Regions from separate parts of the Lysobacter sp. SCRH-1R genome, predicted to be linked through region 2. Evidence: predicted binding sites of a transcription regulator. Region 2 holds the regulator's gene; the other holds the start of a gene.
The links. Region 2 encodes FliA, which starts transcription of late flagellar genes. Its sites were predicted from a motif close to TAAAGTTTNNCNNNCNNNGGCCGATAA; they were not measured.
Positions count from the first base shown of each region.

Region 1 (11,670 bases), 140 kb from region 2:
CGCCGCTGGCTTCGCTGGCTGGTCGCGCTGCCGCTCGCCGCGCTGCTCCTCAGCGTGATCCAGGTGGCGACGCTGCGCTTCGTGGACCCGCCCTTCAGCGCCTTCATGGTGTCGCGCCAGCTGGAAGCGTGGGGCGAGGGCGACATGTCGTTCCGCATCGCCCACGAGTGGCGCGACCTGGACGACATCTCGCCGTACCTGCCGCTGGCGGTCATCGCCTCGGAAGACCAGAACTTCGCCGAACACTTCGGCTTCGACCTCAAGGCCATCGAACGCGCGCGCAAGAACAACGAGCGTGGCCGCAAGGTGCGTGGCGGCAGCACCATCAGCCAGCAGACGGCGAAGAACCTGTTCCTGTGGAGCGGGCGCAGTTGGGTTCGCAAGGGCATCGAGGCCTGGTACACGCTGCTGATCGAGGCGATGTGGCCGAAGCGGCGCATCGTGGAGATGTACGTGAACATCGCCGAGTTCGGCGACGGCGTGTACGGCGCGCAGGCCGCCGCACGCACCTTCTTCGGGAAGGACGCCAGCGGGCTGTCCGCCGCGCAGGCCGCGCGCATGGCCGCGGTGCTGCCGAGCCCGCGCCGCTACAGCATCGCCAGCCCCGGGCCGTACGTGCAGCGTCGTTCGCAGGCGATCCAGCGGCAGATGCGGTACATGGGCGGCACCCAGTACCTGCAGCGCATCGAATGACGCCGCGTAGGGCTACCATCGCGCCATGGACCAAGAACGCCTGACCATCGTCGTCGCGGCCTTCAACGAGGCCGACAGCCTGCCGGCGCTCCAGCCGCGCATCGCGGCGGTGCTCGACGCGCTGGCGCGCGATGGCGTCGAAGGCCAGGTGCTGTACGTCGACGACGGCAGCCGCGACGCGACCTGGCAGGTGATGCAGCAGCTCGCCGCGGGCGACCGGCGCGTCGCGCTGCTGCGCCTTTCGCGCAACTTCGGCAAGGAGCTCGCGCTGACCGCGGGCCTGGACCGCATCGACGAAGGCGCGGCGCTGATCCTCGACGCGGACGGACAGGATCCGCCGGAGCTGATCCCGCAGTTCGTCGACCGGTGGCGCGAAGGCTACGACGACGTGCACGGCACGCGCCTGGAACGCGAAGGCGAAGGCTGGCTCAAGCGCGCGACGGCCCACGCGTTCTATCGCGTGATCGGCATGCTTTCGAAAACGCCTATCCCTGCCGACACCGGCGACTTCCGCCTGCTCTCGCCGCGCGCGCTGCATGCATTGCAGCAGCTGCGCGAACGGCATCGCTTCATGAAGGGCCTGTTCGGCTGGGTCGGTTACAACCGCATCGCGATTCCCTATCACCGCGATCCGCGCGCCGCGGGCCGCAGCAAGTTCAATTTCTGGCGATTGTGGAACCTCGCGCTGGAAGGCATCACGAGTTTCTCGACCGCACCGCTGCGACTGGCGACCTACCTGGGCCTGCTGACCGCGCTGGTGGCCTTCCTCTACGGTGTGGTGATCATCGTGAAGGCGCTGTTCTGGGGCGATCCGGTGGCGGGCTGGCCAACGATGATGTCGGTGATCCTGTTCCTCGGCGGCGTGCAGCTGATCGCGCTGGGCGTGATCGGCGAATACCTCGGCCGCCTGTACGACGAAGCCAAGCAGCGCCCGCTCTACCTCGTCGACAGCTGGCAGCCCGCGCGTCCGGCGCGCAGCGCGCATGCGCTGGACGAAGGCGATCGCGTGCAGCGCCTGCGCGGTTCGGCGGTGGACTGAGCGTCCCGATCATCATCACATGGCGTCCCTTCGCGCCTTCGCGTGCGTTGACGGGACGCTGGAGTATGCTCGGCCCAAGCCCCCGGCGAAGGAGACGGCCATGCGCACCGTGCGGCAACTGCTCGAAGCCAAAGCGCCCGAAGTGTTCGCGATCGGCCCCGACGCGCCGGTCATCGATGCGATCCGGCTCATGGCCGAGAAGCGCATCGGCGCGGTGCTGGTGATCGATGGCGGGCGACTGGTCGGCATCCTGTCCGAACGCGACTACGCACGGAAGATCGTGCTGCAGGGCCGCTCCTCCGCCGACACGCCGGTGCGCACGATCATGACCAGCGAGGTCATCAGCATCGGCCTGGACGACACCACCGACCACTGCATGCAGATCGTCACCGATCGCCGCATCCGCCATCTTCCCGTCGTGCACAACGGCCAGGTGCTGGGCGTGGTGTCGATCGGCGATCTGGTGAAGGCGGTCATCGAGGACCAGCAACTCGAACTGGACCAGTTGCAGCGGTACATCGCCAGCTGACCAGGAACGGGATGGCGGAACGAGAAACGCGTAGTTCGTTCCTCACGTCCCGTTCCTGATCACTTCGCGTACTTCCCCCCGCACCCCGAATCCTCGCCCGGCCCCAGCTCCAGCGTCGCCAGCAGCGCCGCGGGCGGCGTGATCGTGCCGAGGGTCAGCGCGATCGCACCGCGCAGGCCCACGCGCGCGAGATCCGGATGCAGCCCCGGCTTCTTGAACGTGCCGTCCACCTTCAGCGGCGTGCGGAAGGCGAGCAGGCTGCGGTCCTTCGGGCGCGGGCGGATGGTGAGGTCGAGCGTCTCCTCGCGCAGGTTCACCGTGCCCGAGCCGACGAGGATCGTGTCGGTCGTATCGAACGCGAGCGAACGCGTGGTCATCAGCCCGTTCTCCACGCCGAAGTCGGCGAACGCGCAGCGCACCGGGATCTGCTTGTCGCCGCCGAGCTTGAACTTGATGATCTCGGCCAGGTCTATCCCCGCCAGTTCCATCAGCAGGTTGCTGATGCGGCCCGCGCCCATGCCGACGGCGATGTCGCCGTCGCTGCTGCCGAGCATCGCCGCGATCGAATTGCCGGTGCCCTCGATGCCGACCTGCCCGCTGATCTTGCCGATCGCGTTCTGCGCGAGTCCGACCTTCGGCAGCAGCTTGCCGAGGTTGAGTCCGGCGAGGTTCGCGTCGGCGCGCGTGCGGATGGTGTCGGTGCGCGCGTCCATGCGGATGCGCGAGCGGATGTCGCCGTCGGCCACGCCGAAGTTGAGCGGATCGAGCCTGAGCAGACCGCCTTCCAGCAGCAGGTGCGCGTCCATGTCGTCCAGCGGCAGGGCCGGCGCGTTGATGCGCATCGCGCGCAGGCGCACGTCGGCATCCATCGCGCGCAGCTTGGTCAGGTCGTACGGCGTCTGCGGGAGGACGCGCGCGCTGGCGTCCTTCTTGGCGGCGTCCTGCGCCTGTTCGGCGTTCGCCGTCTCGCCGCTGCCGGTCTGTGGGGTGCCGCCGACGAAGCCGGCGAGATCGTCGAAATCGAGCCGGCGGGAGGTGAGATCGGCGCGCAGGTACGGGCGCTGGCCGGACGTGTCCACGCTTGCGTCGCCATGCATGTCGCTGTCGCCGATGCGGCCGTCGAATCCGCGGTAATGCCAGACCTCGCCTTCGCGGCTGAAGCGGCCATCGAGCGAGTAGGGCGGCGTGTGCGGGATCGCCAAGCCGAGCAGCGGATACAGGTCGCCGAGATCGCGACCAGAGAGTTTCATCTGCAGGTCGAAACCGCGCAGGCGCAGCGGATCGAGCAGCGTGCCGCGCGCATGCGCGTGCGTCGCGCCGGCGGACGCGCGCACGTCGATGCGATACGGCGCATCGCGATCGCGCAGTTGCAGCGGCGAGGCCGCGCTGCCCTGCAGAACGAAACGGTTGTTCTCCCACAACCCGCCGCCGATCACCGAAACCGGCGCGCCGGCATCGCGCGAATGCGAGCGTTGGCTGCTCACGCCGACGCGGATGTCGGTGCGCTTGGGCGCGTCGAGGAACTGCAGGAAGCCGCGCTGGATGTCGACGCGCCGGAACTGCACCGTGCTTTCGCCGCCTTTCTCGCCGAACACCCAGTTGCCGTCGCCGCCCTTCGGATTGGTTTCCAGCAGCAGGCGCGGGTTCTCCAGCCGGATCAGCGGCAGCAGTACCTGCCGGCGCAGCAGCGGCCACAGTGCGATGCCGATTTCGGCGCGATCGGCCGAGGCCATCACCGGCGCGCGCGACCACGGTGCGTTGCCGAAGGTGACCTTCTCGCCGGACACCACCGGCGTCCAGCCCAGGTCGACATCGAGGTTGCCGCCGATGCGGAACTCGCGGCCGGTGCGCGCCTGCACCTGGCGTTCGACCGGCCCCTTGAACCAGTTCCAGTCCCAGATCGCGATGAGGATGGCGATGAGCGCGGCGACGATCGCGACCGCCGTCATCACCGGATGGCGATGCGGCCAGGCGCGTGCGCTCGCGCCCGCTTCGTGTTCCGTCGTTCGCGACCCGCGCCAGCGCATGCCGTCATGCGCGCGCGCGGCGGCGCGTGCGAAGAAGCGGAGCGAAGTTGGAGCGCGAAGCGGTCACCGCGAGGATCCGAAAGGGACCGGACCCACCTTCGGGGGCGCGCAGTCAAGCGAAAGTGAATGCGTTGTGCGCAGTTCAGGTCGGAAGCAGGCTGCCCGGCGTGACCACCTGCGCCATCACGGCGACGTAATGGCAGACGCTGCCGGCGACCACGAACAGGTGCCAGATCGCGTGCGAGTAGGGCAGCGAGGGCCGGTGGTAGAACACCGTTCCCAGCGTGTAGAACACGCCGCCGCCGAACAGCCAGCCGATCGTCCACGCGTCCAGCGCGCCCAGCAGCGGCTCGATGGCCACGATCACCAGCCAGCCCATCGCGATGTAGATCGCGGTGGACAGCAGCTTGAAGCGCCCCGTGAAGAACAGCTTGAACACGACGCCGGCCACGGCGAGCGTCCAGATCGCGGCGAACAGCCCCCAGCCCCACGGCCCGCGCAGACCGATCAGCGTGAAGGGCGTGTAGGTGCCGGCGATCAGCAGGTAGATCGCGCAGTGGTCGAACACCTTCAACCGCGCTTTGGCGACCGGATGCTGGATCGCGTGGTACAGCGTGGAGGCCAGGTAGAGCAGCAGCAGGCAGATGCCGAACACGATCGCGCCGGCGAGCTGCCAGCCATCGCCGAACAGCGCGGCGAGCGTGATCAGCACGGCGCCGCCAGCGAGCGCGGCGGTCGCGCCCAGGCCGTGGGTCAGCGCGTTGAAGAACTCCTCGCGGACCGAATGGACTTCGCCCGTCGCGGAAGGCCGCGCGGGCGCCATGGGCTTGGGGCCGTCGTGGACGGATCGGGCGGGGGACATGATGCGAGCATCCTAGCGCAGGCTGGAGTAAATGCTCTGACATGGGTCAAGCAGAGCGCGAGCCTGTGACGCGGGCCGCAGGACGCGCCGCCGCGCACGCCCCGCGCGTTCGCCGCGCCAGCCTCTATGATGCGGCCAGAGCCGAGCCCAGGGGTCCCATGATCATCTCGCACCAGCACCGTTTCGTTTTCGCCGCCATCCCGAAGACCGGCACGCATTCGGTGCGGCAGGCGCTGCGCGAGCACCTCAGCGAGGACGACCTCGAACAGGTCGGCCTGTTCGTGAACAAGCGCTTCCCGTTCGAGGAACTCGCCGCGATCAAGCATGGGCACATTTCGCTGCAGCAGATCCGACCGTTCCTGGGCGAGGCCGCCTTCGCCACGTACTTCAAGTTCGCCTTCGTGCGAAATCCCTTCGACCGTTTCATCTCGTACTGCGCGTTCATGACGCGCGCGGACGGCGCGTTCCTGAAGAATCCCGGGCAGGTGATGCGTTACATCCTCGACGATGCGCGCGCGAGGCAGCACGTGCTGTTCCAGCCGCAGCACACGTTCGTGACCGACGCGGACGGCACGCTGCTGGCCGATTACGTCGGTCGCGTGGAAGAAATGCAGGGTTCGTACGAGGCCATCTGCGAACGCCTGAACCTGCCCGCCGCAACGCTGGGCCAGGTCAACAGTTCGCGGCGCGGCAGTTATCGCGACTATTACGACGACGCACTGCGCGACAGCGTGGCCGCGCTGTACCGTCGCGATCTGGAACTGTTCGGATACGGGTTCTGACCATGACGTCGTCCGTATTCACGCCCGCCGACATCCAGCCGAACCCGCGCAAGACGACGTCGGTGCGTCGCCTCGGCCACGTCGACGTCGCGCGCCTGCGCGAGGCCGTGCTGGCGATTCCCGAAGCGACGTGGGACGCCGAGAACGCCGACAAGCCGAACCGCTTCGAGGCGCTCGATCGGACGCGCCACATCGTGTTCCGCTTCGTCAGCGACTTCCAGGATTGGCGCAAGCATTACGAGCGCCCGCTGTGGGCGTCATGGCGCCCGCTGATCGAGCCGGTGCTGACGCAGGCGGTCGCGCCATACGGTTATGCGAACGGGGAATTCCCGCGCGTGATGCTCGCGCGCATGGCGCCGGGCGGCGTGATCAAGCCGCATCGCGATGCAAACCCGGCGGCGAAGTGGCCGCACAAGATCCACGTGCCGTTGCTGACCAGCGACCGCGTGGTGTTCTACATCGATGGCGTCGGGTATCACTTCGTCGAAGGCGAAGCGGTCGAGGTCAGCAACATGGCCGTGCACGCCGTGGAGAACAACGGCGACACCGATCGCATCCACCTGATCTTCGAGTATTTCGACGCGGACCAGCCGGTGCCGCCGTGGGTGGGGAAGTTGCCGGCGCGGAAATAGGCGCTTGTAGCTCTTGTAGCCCGGGTAAGCGAAGCGCACCCGGGTCGGGCGTCACAGCCCCCGGGTGCGCTTCGCTTACCCGGGCTGCAAATGCCCGCTTGCCCGGCGAACCGCTATCGCTGGAAGTACAGGATCCCCAGCAACACCATCTGCGCGAAGACGATCGCGATCATCATCCGCCGGAACGACACCTTCGCCGTCTTGTGCCGGAACAACCCCATCGCCAGCAGTGCCCCCGGCGAGCCGCCCAGCAGCGCGAGCGCGAGCAGCGTGCGTTCCGGCACGCGCCGGCGGTGGCCGCCGGCGATCGCCTTGTCGTAGCCGTACACGAGCGCGGTGGCGAGGTTGAACGCCAGCCACCACGTCAGCCACATCGACATCAGCGCGCCTTCGTCAACGCGGCGTCGTCAATCGAACGCCGCGGCGTGCGCGTGTTCGCGCGTGGCCAGGAACGTCACGTCCGGCGCACGTTCCTGCGCGAGCTGCAGGTTCACGCGCGTAGGCGCGAGGTAAACCAGCTGGCCCGCCGCGTCGAGCGCGAGGTTCATCGCGTTCTTGTCGCGGAATTCCTCGAGCTTCTTCTCGTTGTCGCAGCGGATCCAGCGCGCCGTCGCGACGCTCACCTGCTCGAAGCTCGCGTCCACGCCGTACTCGTCCTTCAGGCGGTACGCGACGACGTCGAACTGCAGCACACCGACCGCGCCGAGGATCAGGTCGTTGCTCATCAGCGGGCGGAAGAACTGCGTCGCGCCTTCTTCCGACAACTGCGCCAGGCCCTTCTGCAGTTGCTTGAGCTTGAGCGGGTCGCGCAGTCGCGCGCGGCGGAACAGCTCCGGCGCGAAGTTCGGAATGCCGGTGAAGCTCAGCGATTCGCCTTCGGTGAACGTGTCGCCGATGGAAATGGTGCCGTGGTTGTGGATGCCGATGACGTCGCCCGGCCACGCGCTTTCGGCGATCTCGCGGTCGCTGGCCATGAAGGTCAGCGCGTTGGCGAGCTTCACTTCCTTGCCGCTGCGCACGTGGAAGGCCTTCATGCCGGCGGTGAACTTGCCCGAGCACACGCGCATGAACGCCACGCGGTCGCGATGCTGCGGGTCCATGTTCGCCTGGATCTTGAAGACGAAGCCGCTGAGCTTGGGCTCGTACGCGGCGACTTCGCGCGAGGTCGCCGCGCGCGGCTTCGGCGAGGGCGCGTGCTCGACGAAGAAGTCCAGCAGCAGCTGCACGCCGAAGTTGTTGACGGCCGAGCCGAAGAACACCGGCGTCTGTTCGCCGGCGAGGTACTTCGCGACGTCGAAGGGATGCGAGGCGCCTTCGACGAGTTCCAGCTCGTCGCGCAGTTCCTGCAGCATCTGCGTGCCGATGCGTTCTTCCAGAGCGGGATCGTCGATCGACGCGAAGATCGTCGAATCCTGGCGGGTGAAGTTGCGGCCCTGTTCGTACAGGTGCACCTCGCCGGTCACCAGGTGCACCACGCCCTTCAGGCGTTGTCCCATGCCGATCGGCCAGGTGATCGGCGCGCACTGGAACTTCAGCACGCTTTCCACTTCGTCCAGCAGCTCGATCGGGTTCTTGCCCTCGCGGTCGAGCTTGTTGATGAAGGTCATGATGGGCGTGTCGCGCAGGCGGCACACCTCCATCAGCTTGATCGTGCGCTCCTCGACGCCCTTGGCGACGTCGATGACCATCAGCGCCGAGTCCACCGCGGTGAGCACGCGGTAGGTGTCCTCGCCGAAGTCGGCGTGGCCCGGGGTGTCGAGCAGGTTGACGATGCGGTCCTCGTAGGGGAACTGCATCACCGAGCTGGTCACCGAGATGCCGCGCTCCTTTTCCAGCGCCATCCAGTCGGAGGTCGCGTGGCGCGCGGCCTTGCGGCCCTTGACCGAGCCGGCCATCTGGATCGCACCGCCGAACAGCAGCAGCTTTTCGGTGAGCGTGGTCTTGCCGGCGTCGGGGTGCGAGATGATCGCGAACGTGCGGCGGCGGGCGGCTTCGAGGGAAACGTCGGACATGGCAACGGAGGCGCGGACGGGCCGAACGGCGGTCCGCGGGTCGGTAGTCGGGAAGGGCGGGAATTATACGCGGCTGGCCTTGGCGGCCGTCGGGGGCGACGGGCTGGCGATCCGGCCGAGCTCCGGGCCCGGCGTCCGGAGCACATCGCTCGGCGTTCCGGCCTCAGAGCTCGGCGTTCGGACCAAACAGCCCGGCCTTCCGAGCTCCGGGCCCGGCGTTCGGAGCAAACAGCTCGGCGCCCAGAGCTTCGAGCTCGGCGTTCGGGGCAAATGGCCCGGCGATCCGAGCTCCGGGTTCGGCGTCCGGAGCGAGCAGCTCGGTACCCCGGGCTTCAAGCTCGGCATACGGGGCAAATAGGCCGGCCTTCCGAGCTCCGGGCTCGGCGTTCGGAGCAAACAGCTCGGCGCCCCGAGCTTCGAGCTCGGCGTTCGGAGCAAACCAGCGCGATCTCCCAGGGTCCGGGCCAGACATACGGCGCGAATCGTCCGCCTCCCAGGCGCCCCTGCGCGACCGCCAAACGGTTCGCCGCGGACCCCGAAAGTGTGCGCGTGCTCCCAGTTCAGAACATCCCCGTTCAGCACCTCCTAAAGCCCGGCCTTTCCGGGCCGCTACCCGTCATGGATATCCGTATTCCGTATGCCGGGGGTTGCAGTGCGCATTGTGATCGTGGGTGAGGACGCCGGCCGCGCCGGCGAATTCGAAGAGTCGCTGGGCTATTTCGACCTGGGCTGGGACGTGCACTGGCTCACCGAGGCCGACGCGGCGCTGTCGCTCACGGAAGTCGACGTGGTCCTGTGCGGGATGCGCGTGGGCGCGGTGCCGGGCCCGGCGCTGCTGTCGCAGATGTCCAGCCTGCACCCGCAGGCGGTGCGCGTGCTGCTGCTGGACCAGGGCGAGGACAGCAGCATGCTGCAGGGCCTGGACTGCGCGCACCGGCTGCTGTCGCGACCGCTCGACGCGGGCGAGCTGATCGAGGCCGTCGACAGCGTCGCCGAACTTCGCAACGTGCTGGGCAGCGAAGAACTCAAGCAGGCCGTGGGCCGCGTCGGTTCGCTGCCGCCGCCGCCGCGCCTGTACCTGGAACTCTCGCGCCTGCTGCGCGACCCCGACGCGAGCAACGCCGCCATCGCGCAGATGCTCTCGCAGGACCCGGCGATCGTCGCCAAGGTGCTGCGCCTGTGCAATTCGGCGTACTTCTCCGGAGGTCGCGAGATCACCGACATCCGCGCCGCGGTCACGCGCCTGGGCCACCAGCAACTGCTGCGCCTGGTGCTGGCGAGCGAGGCCTTCGGCCCGACGCAATTGGCCGGAAAGGAACGCGAGGCGATCCAGGACCGCGCGCTGCGCACGTCGCGCCTGGCGCGTCGCCTGCTCGCTGGCCCGAGCGCCGAACTCGCCGCGACCGCCGGCCTGCTGGCGGAAGTCGGCAAGCTGCTGCCCGGCGTGTCCGACGGCTCGGAAGGTTCGACCGGCCCGCACTACGCCGAAGCCGGTGCGTACCTGCTGGGCCTGTGGGGCCTGCCGATGCCGATCGTCGAAGGCGTGGCGTTCCAGCACCGCCCCGGACGCTTGAAGGCGAGCGGGTTCTGGGTCGCCGGCGCCGTGCACGTCGCTGCATCGCTGGTCGCCGGCGCGCCGCTGGACGAAGGCTACCTGCGCAGCGTCAACGTGCTCGACCGGCTGCCGCAATGGCGCGATATGGTGGAGCCGTCGGCGGCGCAGGCGGCGTAGGAGCTCGTTCGTTCGGAAGGCCGCGTCGGTGACGCGGCCTTTGCGTTGTCCGTGCCTTCGCCGCTTTTGTAGCTTTTGTAGCCCGGGTAAGCGAAGCGCACCCGGGAGCTGTCACGCGGTCCCCGGGTGCGCTTCGCTTACCCGGACTACAACCGCCCGTGAGGGTGTCGCCTGCTTCGTTATCGCCGCCGCATGGCAGCCGCGCTAATTCCCCGCGATCCGCAAAGGCCCCTGCGGCCCCGTCATGCGGAACGGGATCGACTCCAGCTTCATCCCGCGATTGACCTGCACCGCGAAATGCAGGTGCGGGCCGGTGGTGAAGCCGGTGTTGCCCGACAGCCCGATCTGCTGCCCCGCCCGCACGCGCTGACCCACGCGCACCAGCGCGCCTTCGGATTTCAGGTGCGCGTACAGCGACATCGCCCCGTCCTCGTGCAGGATGCGCACGAAATTCGCGCGACCGCCGTAACGCTCCAGATTGAGCCCGGCCTTGTCGAAGTCGGATTCCACCTGCATCACCACGCCATCGCGCGCGGCGAGTACCGGCGTGCCGATATCGGCGGCGAAGTCGACCGCGTAGCGGTTCTGTTCGTCGCGATGGCTGAAATGCCCGCCATAGCCCTGGTCGATGCGGAACTGTGCCTGCTGCAACGGCAACAGGTATTCGACGTCGCGCGGACGCGCCGAGGGATCACCCGGCAGGCTGTCCATCTGCAACTCGAAATCGAAGCCGCGGTCGGGATCGGCGGAACTCAGCACGGCGACAAGCGCGCTGCTGCGCGCCGCGACGGTGGCGCGCGCCGGCAGCACCGGATTGCCGATCACGTTGTCGCTGCGGCTGAAATCCAGCTGCACCTCCACCGGGCCGGAGAGGCGGTTGTCGGCGAAGGCGAGGAAACGGTCGCCGTCGTTCTCGATGCGCAGCCGCGCGATCGCGCCCGGTTCGCCTTCCACCGGGATGGTCTTCACCTGCGAAGGCGGCGCGTCCGGCACGTGGTCGCCGTAATGCGTGATGCCGTTGCGGTCGGTCCAGCGGTAGATCTTCGCCGCGCCCGCGCCGAACGCCGTCAGCAGCGTGACGGCACCGAGGAACCAGACCGCATGGCGGCGCGCGCGCGTCATCGCGTCACTGCGCGCAGTCGGGCGAGAGCTGCAGCACGCGCGCGACTTCGGCCAGGTCGAAGGCCGACACCGACTTGTCGTCGTGCACGGCGAACAGCGCGCCGGCCGGGAACGTCAGCGTGGACGCCGCATGCAGCGCGACGCCGTCGGTGTGCGCGGTCGTCTCGCCTTCGAAGCTGCCGCGCGGTTCCAGCGTCGTGCGGTCGAACAGGTGGAAGATCGTCAGCGGTGCGAGCTGGT
Region 1 covers NZ_CM173227.1:3,213,310-3,224,979, reverse strand. Annotated here, with positions in the region: gene mtgA (monofunctional biosynthetic peptidoglycan transglycosylase) at 1-693, shown strand, start outside; gene AC3ANK_RS14810 (glycosyltransferase family 2 protein) at 719-1,732, shown strand; gene AC3ANK_RS14805 (CBS domain-containing protein) at 1,833-2,261, shown strand; gene AC3ANK_RS14800 (AsmA family protein) at 2,321-4,288, opposite strand; gene trhA (PAQR family membrane homeostasis protein TrhA) at 4,431-5,111, opposite strand; gene AC3ANK_RS14790 (sulfotransferase family 2 domain-containing protein) at 5,309-5,932, shown strand; gene AC3ANK_RS14785 (aspartyl/asparaginyl beta-hydroxylase domain-containing protein) at 5,935-6,564, shown strand; gene AC3ANK_RS14780 (DUF1294 domain-containing protein) at 6,678-6,944, opposite strand; gene AC3ANK_RS14775 (peptide chain release factor 3) at 6,972-8,576, opposite strand; gene AC3ANK_RS14770 (HDOD domain-containing protein) at 9,229-10,308, shown strand; gene AC3ANK_RS14765 (peptidoglycan DD-metalloendopeptidase family protein) at 10,513-11,430, opposite strand; gene AC3ANK_RS14760 (NHL repeat-containing protein) at 11,435-11,670, opposite strand, start outside.
Region 1: the regulator FliA is predicted to act here: its motif matches at 9,163-9,189, upstream of AC3ANK_RS14770 (HDOD domain-containing protein).

Region 2 (11,670 bases):
TGCTGGACAGCTATCACGCGCTGCCGCTGGGCACGCCCATCCCGGACGTGCAGCAGTTCCTGTCGGTGGTGCCGACGTTCTTCTCCGCCGCGTTGCAGGCAGGCCTGCTGCTGGCGTTGCCGGTGATCGTGGCGATGCTGGCGGTGAACCTCGCCTTCGGCGTGCTGGCGCGCGCGGCGCCGCAGCTCAATCCGGTGCAGCTGGGCCTGCCGGTCGCGCTGCTGGTGGGGCTGGTGCTGCTGATGCTGCTGGCACGCGAGATGCAGGGGCCGGTGGAGCGTCTGTTCGATCAGGCGTTCGAAGCGGCGCGCGCGGTGACGGCCTGACGGTTCCTTCGCTGTTGTAGCCCGGGTAAGCGAAGCGCACCCGGGCGCCGCCTCGACTCCGGTCCCGGGTGCGGCCTTCGGCCTTACCCGGGCTACAAAAGCCAGGGCCGCACGCAATGAGCGAAGACCAGGAAGACAAGACCGAGCAGCCATCAGAGAAACGATTGCGCGAGGCGCGCGAACGCGGCGACGTTCCGCGATCGCGCGAACTGGGCAACGTGGCGGTGCTCGGCTGCGCGGCGATGGCGCTGGTGGCGACCGGTTCGGGCATCGGCAGCGCGTCGCAGGACTGGCTGCGCAACGCGCTGATCATCGATCCGGCCATTCTCGACCAGCCCGATCGCCTCCTCCCGCACGCCGCCTCGCTGCTGCTCGGCCTGCTCAAGCCGATGCTGCCGGTGCTGCTCGCCGCGCTGGGCGCCTGCTTCATCGCGCCGATGGTGATGGGCGGGCTGCGCTTCGCGAGCAAGTCGCTGGCGCCGGATTTCGCACGGCTGAGCCCGCTCAACGGCTTCAAGCGCATGTACGGCAAGGAGAGCGCCGCCGAACTCGTGCGCTCGCTGCTGCGCGTGCTGCTCATCGGCGGCCTCGCCGGGATGGTCGTGTACGGCGCGTTCTCGCATCTCACCGGCATGGCCGGCATGTCGCTGCAGGAAGCCGTGTCCGTCGGTCTTTCGCTGATCACCAGGGCGGTGCTGGCGATGGTCGGCGCGCTCGGCCTGCTCGCGTTGATCGACGTGCCGTGGCAGCACTGGTCGTACCGCAACCGGCTGAAGATGAGCAAGCAGGAGCTGCGCGACGAATACAAGGAAAGCGAGGGCAACCCGGAAGTGAAGGCGCGCGTGCGCCAGGTCGCCGCGCAGCTGTCGCGTCGCCAGCAGATGGAAGCGGTGCCCACCGCCGACGTGGTGGTCACCAACCCGACCCACTACGCCGTGGCGCTGAAGTACGAGGCCGGGAAGATGCGCGCGCCCAAGGTCGTGGCCAAGGGCGTGGACGAGATCGCCCTGGCGATCCGCGACGTCGCCGGCAAGCACCGCGTCTCGATCATCGAGGCGCCGCCGCTGGCACGCGCCTTGTATCGGCATGCGCAGATCGACCAGGAGATCCCGGTGAAGCTCTACGCCGCCGTCGCGCAGGTGTTGTCCTACGTCTACCAGCTCAAGCGCTGGCACCCGGCGCATGGGCCGATGCCGACGCTGGGCGATGTGTCGGTCGAGAAGGGCCTGGCGGACATCGATCCCGCGGGTGACGGAAAGCCGTCGGCATGAGCAGCCAGGCGTCCGACAGCCGCTTCTCCATCGCGAACGTAGGCCACGCCATCCGCAGCGGCCTGGCGACGCCGGTCGTCGTCCTCGCGATGCTGGCGATGGTCATCGTCCCGCTCTCGCCGCTGGTGCTGGACGCGCTGTTCACCGTGAACATCGCCATGTCGCTGGTGGTGCTGCTGGCGGTGGTGTACGTGCGGCGGCCGCTTGAGTTCTCGATCTTCCCCAGCGTCCTGCTGCTGGTCACGCTGCTGCGCCTGGCGCTGAACGTGGCCTCCACCCGCGTGGTGCTGCTGCACGGCCACCAGGGCCCTGCGGCGGCGGGCCACGTCATCGAATCCTTCGGCCAGTTCGTCATCGGCGGCAGCTTCGCGGTCGGCATCGTGGTCTTCGCGATCCTGACCATCGTCAACTTCGTCGTCGTCACCAAGGGCGCCGGGCGCATCTCGGAAGTGTCGGCGCGCTTCATCCTCGACGCCCTGCCCGGCAAGCAGATGGCGATCGACGCCGACCTCAACGCCGGCCTGCTGTCGCGCGAGGACGCCAAGCTGCGCCGCGAGGAAGTGCGCGCCGAAGCGGACTTCTACGGCTCGATGGACGGTGCCAGCAAGTTCGTGCGCGGCGATGCGATCGCGGGCCTGCTGATCCTGGCGATCAACATCATCGGCGGCGTGCTGATCGGCGTGCTCCAGCACGACATGGCGCTGAAGGACGCCGGCACCACCTACGTGCTGCTCGCCATCGGCGACGGCCTGGTCGCGCAGTTGCCGGCGCTGTTGATCTCCACCGCGGTCGCGATGCTGGTCACGCGCGCCACGCGCGAGCAGGAAATGGGCCAGGCGGTGAGCACGCAGGTGTTGCATCCGCGTGCGCTGGCGGTGTCGGCGGCGCTGCTCGGGCTGGTCGGTGTCGTGCCGGGCATGCCGAACCTGCCGTTCCTGACGCTGGCCGCGCTGCTCGGCTTCGCCGCGTGGCGCCTGCATCGCAAATCGCTCGCGCCGCCGCAGGACACGCCCGAAGGCGAGGCCGCCGCCACCGCCGCCGCGCAGCCGGAACTGAGCTGGGACGAACTGCGCCCGGTCGAACCGCTGGGCCTGGAAGTCGGCTACCGCCTGATCGCGCTGGTCGACAAGCACCAGGGCGGCGAACTGCTGGCGCGCCTGAAGGGCGTGCGTCGCAAGCTCACGCAGGACCTGGGGTTCCTGATTCCCGCCGTGCACGTGCGCGACAACCTGGAACTCGCGCCCGGCAGCTACCGCGTGCTGGTGCACGGCGTGCCGATCGCCAGCGGCGAGATCCATCCCGACCGCCACCTCGCGCTCGATCCGGGCCATGTGTTCGGCAAGGTCGACGGCATTCCCGGCAAGGACCCGGCGTTCGGGCTGGATGCGGTGTGGATCCTGCCGAGCCAGCGCGCGCAGGCCGAATCGCTGGGGTACACGGTCGTCGATGCGGCGACCGTGATCGCCACGCATCTGTCGCACCTGGTGCGCGAGCGTGCGGCGGAACTGCTCGGCCACGAGGAAGTGCAGCAGCTGCTGGCGACGCTGGGCCGCGCCTCGCCGCGCCTGATCGAAGACCTGACGCCGAAGCTGCTACCGCTGTCGACCATCGTGCGCGTGCTGCAGTCGCTGCTGGCCGAACGCGTGCCGGTACGCCAGCTGCGGCAGATCGTCGAAGCGCTGCTGGAGCACGGCCCGCATACGCAGGACCCGGCGCTGCTGACGGCCGCGGTGCGCACCGCGCTGGGCCGCTTCATCGTCCAGGAACTGAACGGACTGGGCGCCGAACTGCCCGTCTATACCTTGGCGCCGGCTTTGGAACGGGTATTGCAGGACTCCGTCAGCGGCCAGGGCGCCGCGCTGGAACCCGGACTCGCCGAGCGTCTGCATCAGAACCTCAGCGAGTGCGTCACCCGCCAGGAAAGCCGCGGCGAACCCGCCGTGCTGCTGGTCCCCGGCGGGATCCGTTCGGCGATCGCCCGGCTCGTGCGGCACAGCGTCCCCGCGCTGACCGTCCTGGCCTACGGCGAGGTGCCGGAGGACAAGCGGTTGCGGTTGGTGGGGGCGGTGGGGTGATTTCGATCCGTGATTCGTGATTCGTGATTTGTGATTCGTCAGGAGCAAACGCCGATGGCCCACAGGTACCGACCACATCACCGCCGCAGTTGTTCACCGCTTTGACGAATCACTAATCACGAATCACGAATCACGGCTCTCACCATGCGAATCAAACGTTTCACCGCCCCCGACATGCGCACCGCGCTGCGCATGGTGCGCGACGAACAGGGTCCCGACGCGGTGATCCTGTCGAACCGTCCGGTCGAGGAAGGCATCGAGATCGTCGCCGCCACCGACTACGACGAATCGCTGGCGCAGCAGGCCCTGCGCGCCGCCTTGCCGTCGCTGCCGGCCACGCCGGCGCCGGTGGCGTCGCCGAGCACGCCGGCGACGGTGGCTGCGGTGCCGGTGGCGAAGCAGCCCGAAGCCGATCGACTCCCTCCCCTGCGTGCAGGGGAGGGTTGGGAAGGGGTCGCGAAGCCGCGCAGCGGCGAGCTTGCACGCCATACAACCAACCGCGCAGGGCTCGGCGCTACCGCGCCGGGCTCCCTCCTCCCAACCCCGGCCTCCAAGGAGGGGGAGGAGCAAAACCGCTCCGCGGCGAACTCGGAAGAGAAATCGCGCTTCGGCTCGCTCGCCGCGCTGCTGACCAAGCCATCGAAGTCCAAGCCCGCCTGGACCGCGCCGGTCGGCGAAGCGCCGCGCGAGGACGCGCGCGCCCACATGGAGCGCATCGAAATGAAGAACGTGGAACCTGCGCAGGCCACGCGCGTCGAACTCGAACGCGACGAACCGGCCGTGGTCACGTTGTCCGCCGGCGCGCAGCCGCGCGCGAAGATCGCCGAATCGCCGATCCGGGGCCGCGCCGTGTTCGCCATCGGCGACGGCACGCCGCTGCAGACCGCGCCGCGCATGCCGAAGTCCGAAACGGTCGTGACGGCCTCGCCGCTGCCGCCGCCGGACACCTCGCGTTTCGACGCGATGATGGCGGCGCTGATTCCGCAGGGGGAGAAGTTCGAAGCGACGGCGGCGGCCTTCTCGAATGCCGCCATCGCCGAAGCGGCTGCGAACGCCGGCAAGGTCGCCGCCAGCAACGAGGCAATGCGGGAGAGCGCCACCGATCGGGAGGAGGCCGCGCCCACGGCCGCCTCTCCGATCGGTGGCGCTGTCCTCTCTTCCGACGCTTCGGCGAGTGGTGCGGGCGAGTACCGCAGCCTTGCGGATCTGTGGAGCGATGACGCGTTGCTTCCTTCTCCTGGAGGTCGGGATCACGTCGAAGAGGTCGCTGCCGCAGGGGGTTCTGCCTCCTACATCGATCTGTTGAGCAATCCCTCCGTTGCCCCTCACCCCAACCCCTCTCCCGTGGGGAGAGCGGCCCAGTCGGCCGCGATCTCGAACGTCGCCCCGAACAGCGCCGCTGCGAAAGCCGAAGCCCCCCACCTCCACGCCGTCCCCGACAACCGCGACCCCGCCTTCATCGCCATGCGCGACGAACTGGCGACCATGCGCGCCCTGATCGAGCGCGAACTCGGCCAGCTCACCGTCGAACGCCTGCGCGGATCGCCGGCGCGGGCCGCCGCGTTCGACATGCTGCTGCGCTACGGCTGCGACGAAAATCTGGCGCAGACCATCGCCGGCCGCATCGACGCCCGCCTCGAGCCGGCGCAGATCCGCGAACCGGTGCTGGAAGAACTGGCGCGCGCGATTTCCGTCGCCCGCCACGAACCCATCGACGACGGCGGCGTGATCGCCCTGGTCGGCCCGACCGGCGCCGGCAAGACGACCACCGCCGCCAAGCTCGCCGCGCGCTTCGCCCAGCGCCACCGCGCCCGCGACGTCGCCCTGGTGACCACCGATACCGAACGCCCCGGCGCCACGGAGCAGCTGCACATCCTCGGCCGCCGCCTCGGCGTGACCGTGTGCGAAGCCGCCGGCCCGGAGGCGCTGAACGACGCGCTCGACCAGCTCGCCGACTACCCGCTGGTGCTGGTCGATACCGCCGGCCACGGCCTGCGCGACCGGGCGCTGCTCGGCCAGATCCTCTGGCTGCGCGCCGCCAAGCGCGTGCGCAGCCTGCTGGTGCTGCCGGCCAACACCAACGCCCACGACCTGGGCGAAGTGGTCCGCCGCTACCGCCCGGCCTCGCCGGAAGGCGTGGTGCTGACCAAGCTGGACGAGACCGGCCGCCTGGGTTCGCCGCTGTCGGTGCTGGTCCAGCAGGGCCTGAGCCTGGCCTACACCACCGACGGACAGGCGGTTCCGGCCGACATCGCCGCCGCCGATGCACATCGCCTCGTTTCGACCCTCGAGAAAGTGCGACGTGCTGCCGATAACCCCCTCGGGTCTCTCGATTCCCGCCCTGTGACCCTCCCCACCGAGGACCGCCATGCATTCGCCAGCTGATCTCAACGCCACCTCCGCCGCCAACGGCAGCGCGCGCGCGCCGGTACGCGTCATCGCGGTGGCCAGCGGCAAGGGCGGCGTGGGCAAGACCTCGGTGTCGGTGAACCTCGCCATGTCGCTGGTCCACGCCGGCCAGCGCACGCTGCTGCTGGACACCGACCTGGGCCTGGCGAACGTCGACGTGATGCTCGGCCTGTCGCCGCAGTTCACCCTTGCCGACGTCTTCGCCGGCCGCTGCGAACTGCAGGACACGCTGCTGGAAGGCCCGCGCGGTTTGTGGGTCGTCCCCGCCGCGTCGGGCAAGCGCCACATGACCGAACTGCTGCCGCAGCAGCACGTCGGCCTGGTGCACGCCTTCTGCCAGCTCGACCTGCCGCTGGACGCGATGGTGGTCGACAACGCCGCCGGCATTTCCGACAGCGTGCTGACCTTCTGCCAGGCCGCGCAGGACGTGATCGTGGTGGTCTGCGACGAGCCGGCCTCGGTCACCGACGCCTACGCGCTGATCAAGGTGCTCAGCCGCGAGCGCGGCGTCACCCGCGTGCAGGTGCTGGCGAACCAGGTCAACAACGCGATCGAGGGCAAGCAGCTGTTCGAGAAGCTCGAACGCGTCAGCGCGCGCTTCCTCGATGTCACCCTGCACTACCTCGGCGCGATCCCGCGCGACGAATGGCTGCGCCGCGCGATCCAGCGTCAGGAAGCCGTCGTCGAGGCCTTTCCCGGCTGCCCGTCGGCGCTGGCCTTCCGCGACATCGCGCGACGCGCCGGCAGCTGGCAGTCGCCGCTCGGCCCGCGCGGCGGCGTGGAGTTCTTCATGGAACGCCTCGTCGCCCATGGCGCGAATGCCGCCAACGCCAACGACCCGCTGAGGAGCGCCGTCGCATGAACGCCGCCGCCGCCCAATACAAGGCGACCCAGCGCGCGGCCGACCACGGCAACGCCACGGAGATCGTCGAGAAACACGGCGAACTGGTGCGCCGCATCGCGCACCACCTCGCCGCGCGACTGCCCGCGAGCGTGGAGATCGACGACCTGATCCAGGCCGGCATGCTCGGCCTGATCGACGCGGCGCGGAATTTCCAGGCCGATCAAGGCGCCGCGTTCGAAACATATGCATCCATCCGCATCCGCGGCGCGATGATCGACGAGATCCGCCGTGGCGACTGGGTGCCGCGTTCGGTGCATCGCCGTTATCGCGACGTGGTCGCGGCGACACGCGAGGTCGAACAGCGCACCGGCCGCGCCGCGACCGCGCAGGAAGTGGCGGTCGCGCTCAACGTCCCGCTCGACGAATACCACCGCATGCTCGAGGACGCCGCGCGCGGCCAGCTGATCAGCCTGGAAGCGCACCTGGACGAACACGACGGCGAACCGCACCTGGCGCACCACGCCGGCGCGACGCCCGCGCGCGAGTTCGAGCAGGTCGCCTTCAAGGAAGCGCTCGGCGCGGCCATCGGCCATCTGCCCGAGCGCGAACAGCTGGTGCTGTCGCTGTACTACGAGCAGGAACTGAACCTGCGCGAGATCGGCGCGGTACTCAACGTATCCGAATCGCGCGTGTGCCAGATCCACGGCCAGGCGATGCTGCGGTTGCGCTCGCGCCTGGGCGAATGGCGCGGGACGCACGGCGATGACGACGACGAGTTCTGACCGCCCGGGCAAGCGCAGCGCACCCGGGGACCCACGCGCACGACCCGGGTGCGCTCCGCTTGCCCGGGCTGCAACCGCCTGATCTTCCCTTTTGAACCACTTCGTATCGAGCAAGCCCACATGGACAAGAACATCCGCATCCTCATCGTCGACGACTTCTCGACCATGCGCCGCATCGTCAAGAACCTGCTCAACGATCTGGGCTTCCACAACACCGCCGAGGCCGACGACGGCTCGACCGCGCTGATCGAGCTGAAGAAGGCGCCGTTCGACCTGGTCGTCACCGACTGGAACATGCCGGGCATGCCGGGCATCGACCTGCTCAAGGCGATCCGCGCCGACGCGTCGCTGGCGAAGATCCCGGTGCTGATGGTCACCGCCGAAGCCAAGCGCGAGCAGATCATCGAAGCCGCGCAGGCCGGCGTGAACGGCTACGTCATCAAGCCGTTCACCGCGGCGACGCTGGAAGACAAGCTCAACAAGGTGTTCGAGCGCCTGGGAGCCGCCGCGTGACCGACGCGCCCTCCTTCGAGAAGGCGCTCAGCGAGGATCGGCAGGCCGTCATCGCGCGCCTGCACGCGGCGCTGTGGGCGCTGGAACACGACGACCTCGCCGGCTGGCGCAGCAACGTCGACGCGCTGATCCAGTGGCGCAGCCAGCCGCTGGTGCAGGGCCTGGCGAAGCTCGCGCGCGAACTGGACACCGCGCTGGGCAACGGCAGCGCGAATCCGAACGCATCGCTGCCGGAAGCCTGCGCGCGCCTCGAGCACGTCGTGCACGTGAGCGAGGACGCGAGCCATCGCACGCTCGATTTGATCCAGGAATGCGGCGTCCTGCTGGGCACGCTGCCGGATGCATCGACCGACGAACAAGCCGCGACCATCGCCGCGATCCGCTCGCGCATGTCGGAAATGACCGCGGCGCAGGGCTATCAGGACCTCACCGGCCAGATCATCCGCCGCGTCGTCGAACTCGTCCGTGCGGTGCATGCGGGTCTGGGCGAGATCACCGACGGCGAGGCGACGCCAATCCACCTTAGCCACCTCAACCACAACAACCGCGGTTACGGCCCGTCGGTGGCGGGCGTGGACCCGACGCCCGCGACGCAGGAAGACGCGAACGATCTGCTGTCGTCGCTGGGGCTTTGAGGCGTTCGACGCGAGTCATGCCGATGAGAACGGATGAAGCAAATCGCGGCGCGCGTCGCTCTTGTAGCCCGGGTAAGGCCGAAGGCCGCACCCGGGGCAACGTCTCCGGCGCCGCAAACCCCGGGTGCGCTTGGCTTACCCGGGCTACCAACGCCGGGCTCCGCGTGACCGCGTCACTCGTTCCTCACCCCTCTCCTCTCGTTTCCTGCTCATGAGCGCCATCGCCAACGACATCGCCGCCGACTTCCTGATCGAAGCGCGCGAGATCCTCGACCAGCTCGGCGAGCAGATGGTCGCGCTGGAACACGCGCCGACCGATCGCGACGCGCTCAACGCCGTGTTCCGCGGTTTCCACACCATCAAGGGCGGCGCGGGCTTCCTCGACTTCGGCCCGATGGTGGAGATCTGCCACGCGGTGGAGGATCGCCTCAACGTCGCGCGCGACGGCACCGTGCCGATGGACGCGGACGCGTTCGACGGTGCGCAGCAGTCGCTGGACCTGCTGGTGGACATGCTCGCGGCCGTGTCGAACGGCGAGGAACCCGAACACGCACCGGCCGGGTTGCTGCAGTCATTGCGCGACGGCGCGAAGGGTTTCGTCACGCACGTGCCGACGATTTCGGCGAAGCCGGTCGCGAAGCCGGCCCCTGCGGGCGACGCAATCGCACGGACTTCACCTCCTCCCCATCTCTCCCCGCAGGCAGCGGGAGGAGCAAAAGCCGCGGCTCCTTCAAAAGCCGCCGAAGACCCCACCGTCCGCGTCGACGTGCGCCGCCTGGACGCCATGGTCGACCTGGTCGGCGAACTGGTGCTCGCGCGCAACCGCCTGAAGACCATCCGCCCGCGCCTGCGCGACGAGGACCTCGACCGCGCCGTGACCGCGCTCGACGTCGCCACCTCGCGTTTGCAATCGGCGGTGATGATGGTGCGCATGCAGCCGGTCGGACGCGTGTTCGCGCGCTTCCCCAAGCTCGCGCGCGACGTCGCGCGGCAGGTGAAGAAGTCGGTCGAACTGGAGATCATCGGCGCGGAAACCGAACTGGACCGCAACCTCGTCGAAGCGCTGGCCGATCCGCTCGTGCACCTGGTGCGCAACGCGATCGACCACGGCATCGAATCGCCCGAGGCGCGCCGCGCCGCCGGCAAGCCCGAACAGGGCATCGTGCGCCTGTCGGCGCAGCAGGAAGGCGACCATGTCTCGATCGAAGTCAGCGACGACGGCGCCGGCATCGATCCGGAAAAGATCCGCCGCAGCGCAATCAGGAAGGGCCTGATCGATTCCGATGCCGCCGCGCGGCTGACCTCGGACGAATGCCTCAACCTGATCTTCATGGCCGGCTTCTCCACGCGCAGCGAAGTCAGCGACCTGTCCGGGCGCGGCGTCGGCATGGACGTGGTGCAGTCGAAGATCCGCGAACTGTCCGGCCAGGTGCAGATCCATTCGGAGGTCGGGCGCGGTTCGCGCTTCGCGATCCGCGTGCCGCTGACGCTGGCGATCCTGCCGACGCTGCTGATCGAACTGGACGAGGACGTCTACGCGCTGCCGCTGGTGCGCGTGGTCGAAGTGCTCGCGCACGAGCGCATCGAACCGCTGTGGGTCGACGGCCAGCGCATGCTCGACCTGCGCGACGAACCGCTGCCGCTGATCGAGCTGCGCACCTGGCTCGGCCTGCCGCCGGAACCCGGCGCGGCGACGACCTGCGTGGTGCTGCAGTCGGGCGATTCGCGCTTCTGCCTGACGGTGGATCGCGTGCGCGGTCGCGAGGAAGTGGTCATCAAGGCCCTGCCCCGCACGCTGCGCGGCCTGGCCGGTTACGCCGGCGCCAGCCTGGTCGGCGACGGCCGCATGGCGCTGATCCTGGATGTCGACGCGCTGCTCAGGACCGGCCTGCGGGCCAGGAACGAAGGCCGGGGAACCAGGAACGAGTGAAGGCAGGCCGGCTCAAGTCGGGCAGGCGGCAACCGTTAAGAACTAGGAACGGGTGAACAGGAACGAGACACGAGTGAGCGCTGACGTCCCTGCTCGTTTCCCGCTGCTCTTCCCTCGTTCCTGAGCCAGGACCATCGACCCATGGACAGACTCTCCGTCATCGGCATCGTACTCGCGCTGGTCGCCCTGGTCGGCGGCAGCATCCTGAAGGGCGCAGGCCTCTCCGGCCTGTGGTCGCCGGCGGCGTTCGTCATCGTGATCCTGGGCACGTGCGCGGCGATCCTGGTGCAGACGCCGATGGCGACGTTCAAGCGTGCGCTGGCGATCGTGCGCTGGGTGTTCCGCCCGCCGGTGCAGGACCGTCCGGCGATGATCGCGCGCCTGGTCGAGTGGTCCACCGTCGCGCGCCGCCAGGGCCTGCTCGGCCTGGAAGCGGAAGTGCAGGCGCAGGACGATCCGTTCGTGCGCAAGGGCCTGCAGATGGTGGTCGACGGCGTGGAGCCCGAATCGATCCGGCAGATGCTGGAGATCGAACTGCACGGCCAGTCGCAGCGCGACCTCGCCGCGGCGAAGGTGTTCGAGGGCGCCGGCATCTATTCGCCGACGCTGGGCATCATCGGCGCGGTGCTCGGCCTGATGGCGGTGATGAAGAACCTCGCCGACCCGAGCAAGCTCGGCCACGGCATCGCCGCCGCGTTCACCGCGACGATCTACGGCATCGGCCTTGCGAACCTGATGCTGCTGCCGATCGCGGCCAAGCTGAAGGGCCTGATCAACCAGCAGGCCGACGAGCGCGAGATGATCATCGAAGGCCTCATCGGCATCGCCCAGGGCGAGAACCCGCGCAACATCGAAGCGCGGCTCAACGGCTTCGTGGTCTGACGG
Region 2 covers NZ_CM173227.1:3,358,293-3,369,962, forward strand. Annotated here, with positions in the region: gene fliR (flagellar biosynthetic protein FliR) at 1-326, shown strand, start outside; gene flhB (flagellar biosynthesis protein FlhB) at 443-1,597, shown strand; gene flhA (flagellar biosynthesis protein FlhA) at 1,594-3,672, shown strand; gene flhF (flagellar biosynthesis GTPase FlhF) at 3,817-6,057, shown strand; gene AC3ANK_RS15430 (MinD/ParA family protein) at 6,041-6,943, shown strand; gene AC3ANK_RS15435 (RNA polymerase sigma factor FliA) at 6,940-7,707, shown strand; gene cheY (chemotaxis response regulator CheY) at 7,828-8,220, shown strand; gene AC3ANK_RS15445 (protein phosphatase CheZ) at 8,217-8,855, shown strand; gene AC3ANK_RS15450 (chemotaxis protein CheA) at 9,067-10,785, shown strand; gene AC3ANK_RS15455 (flagellar motor protein) at 10,927-11,667, shown strand.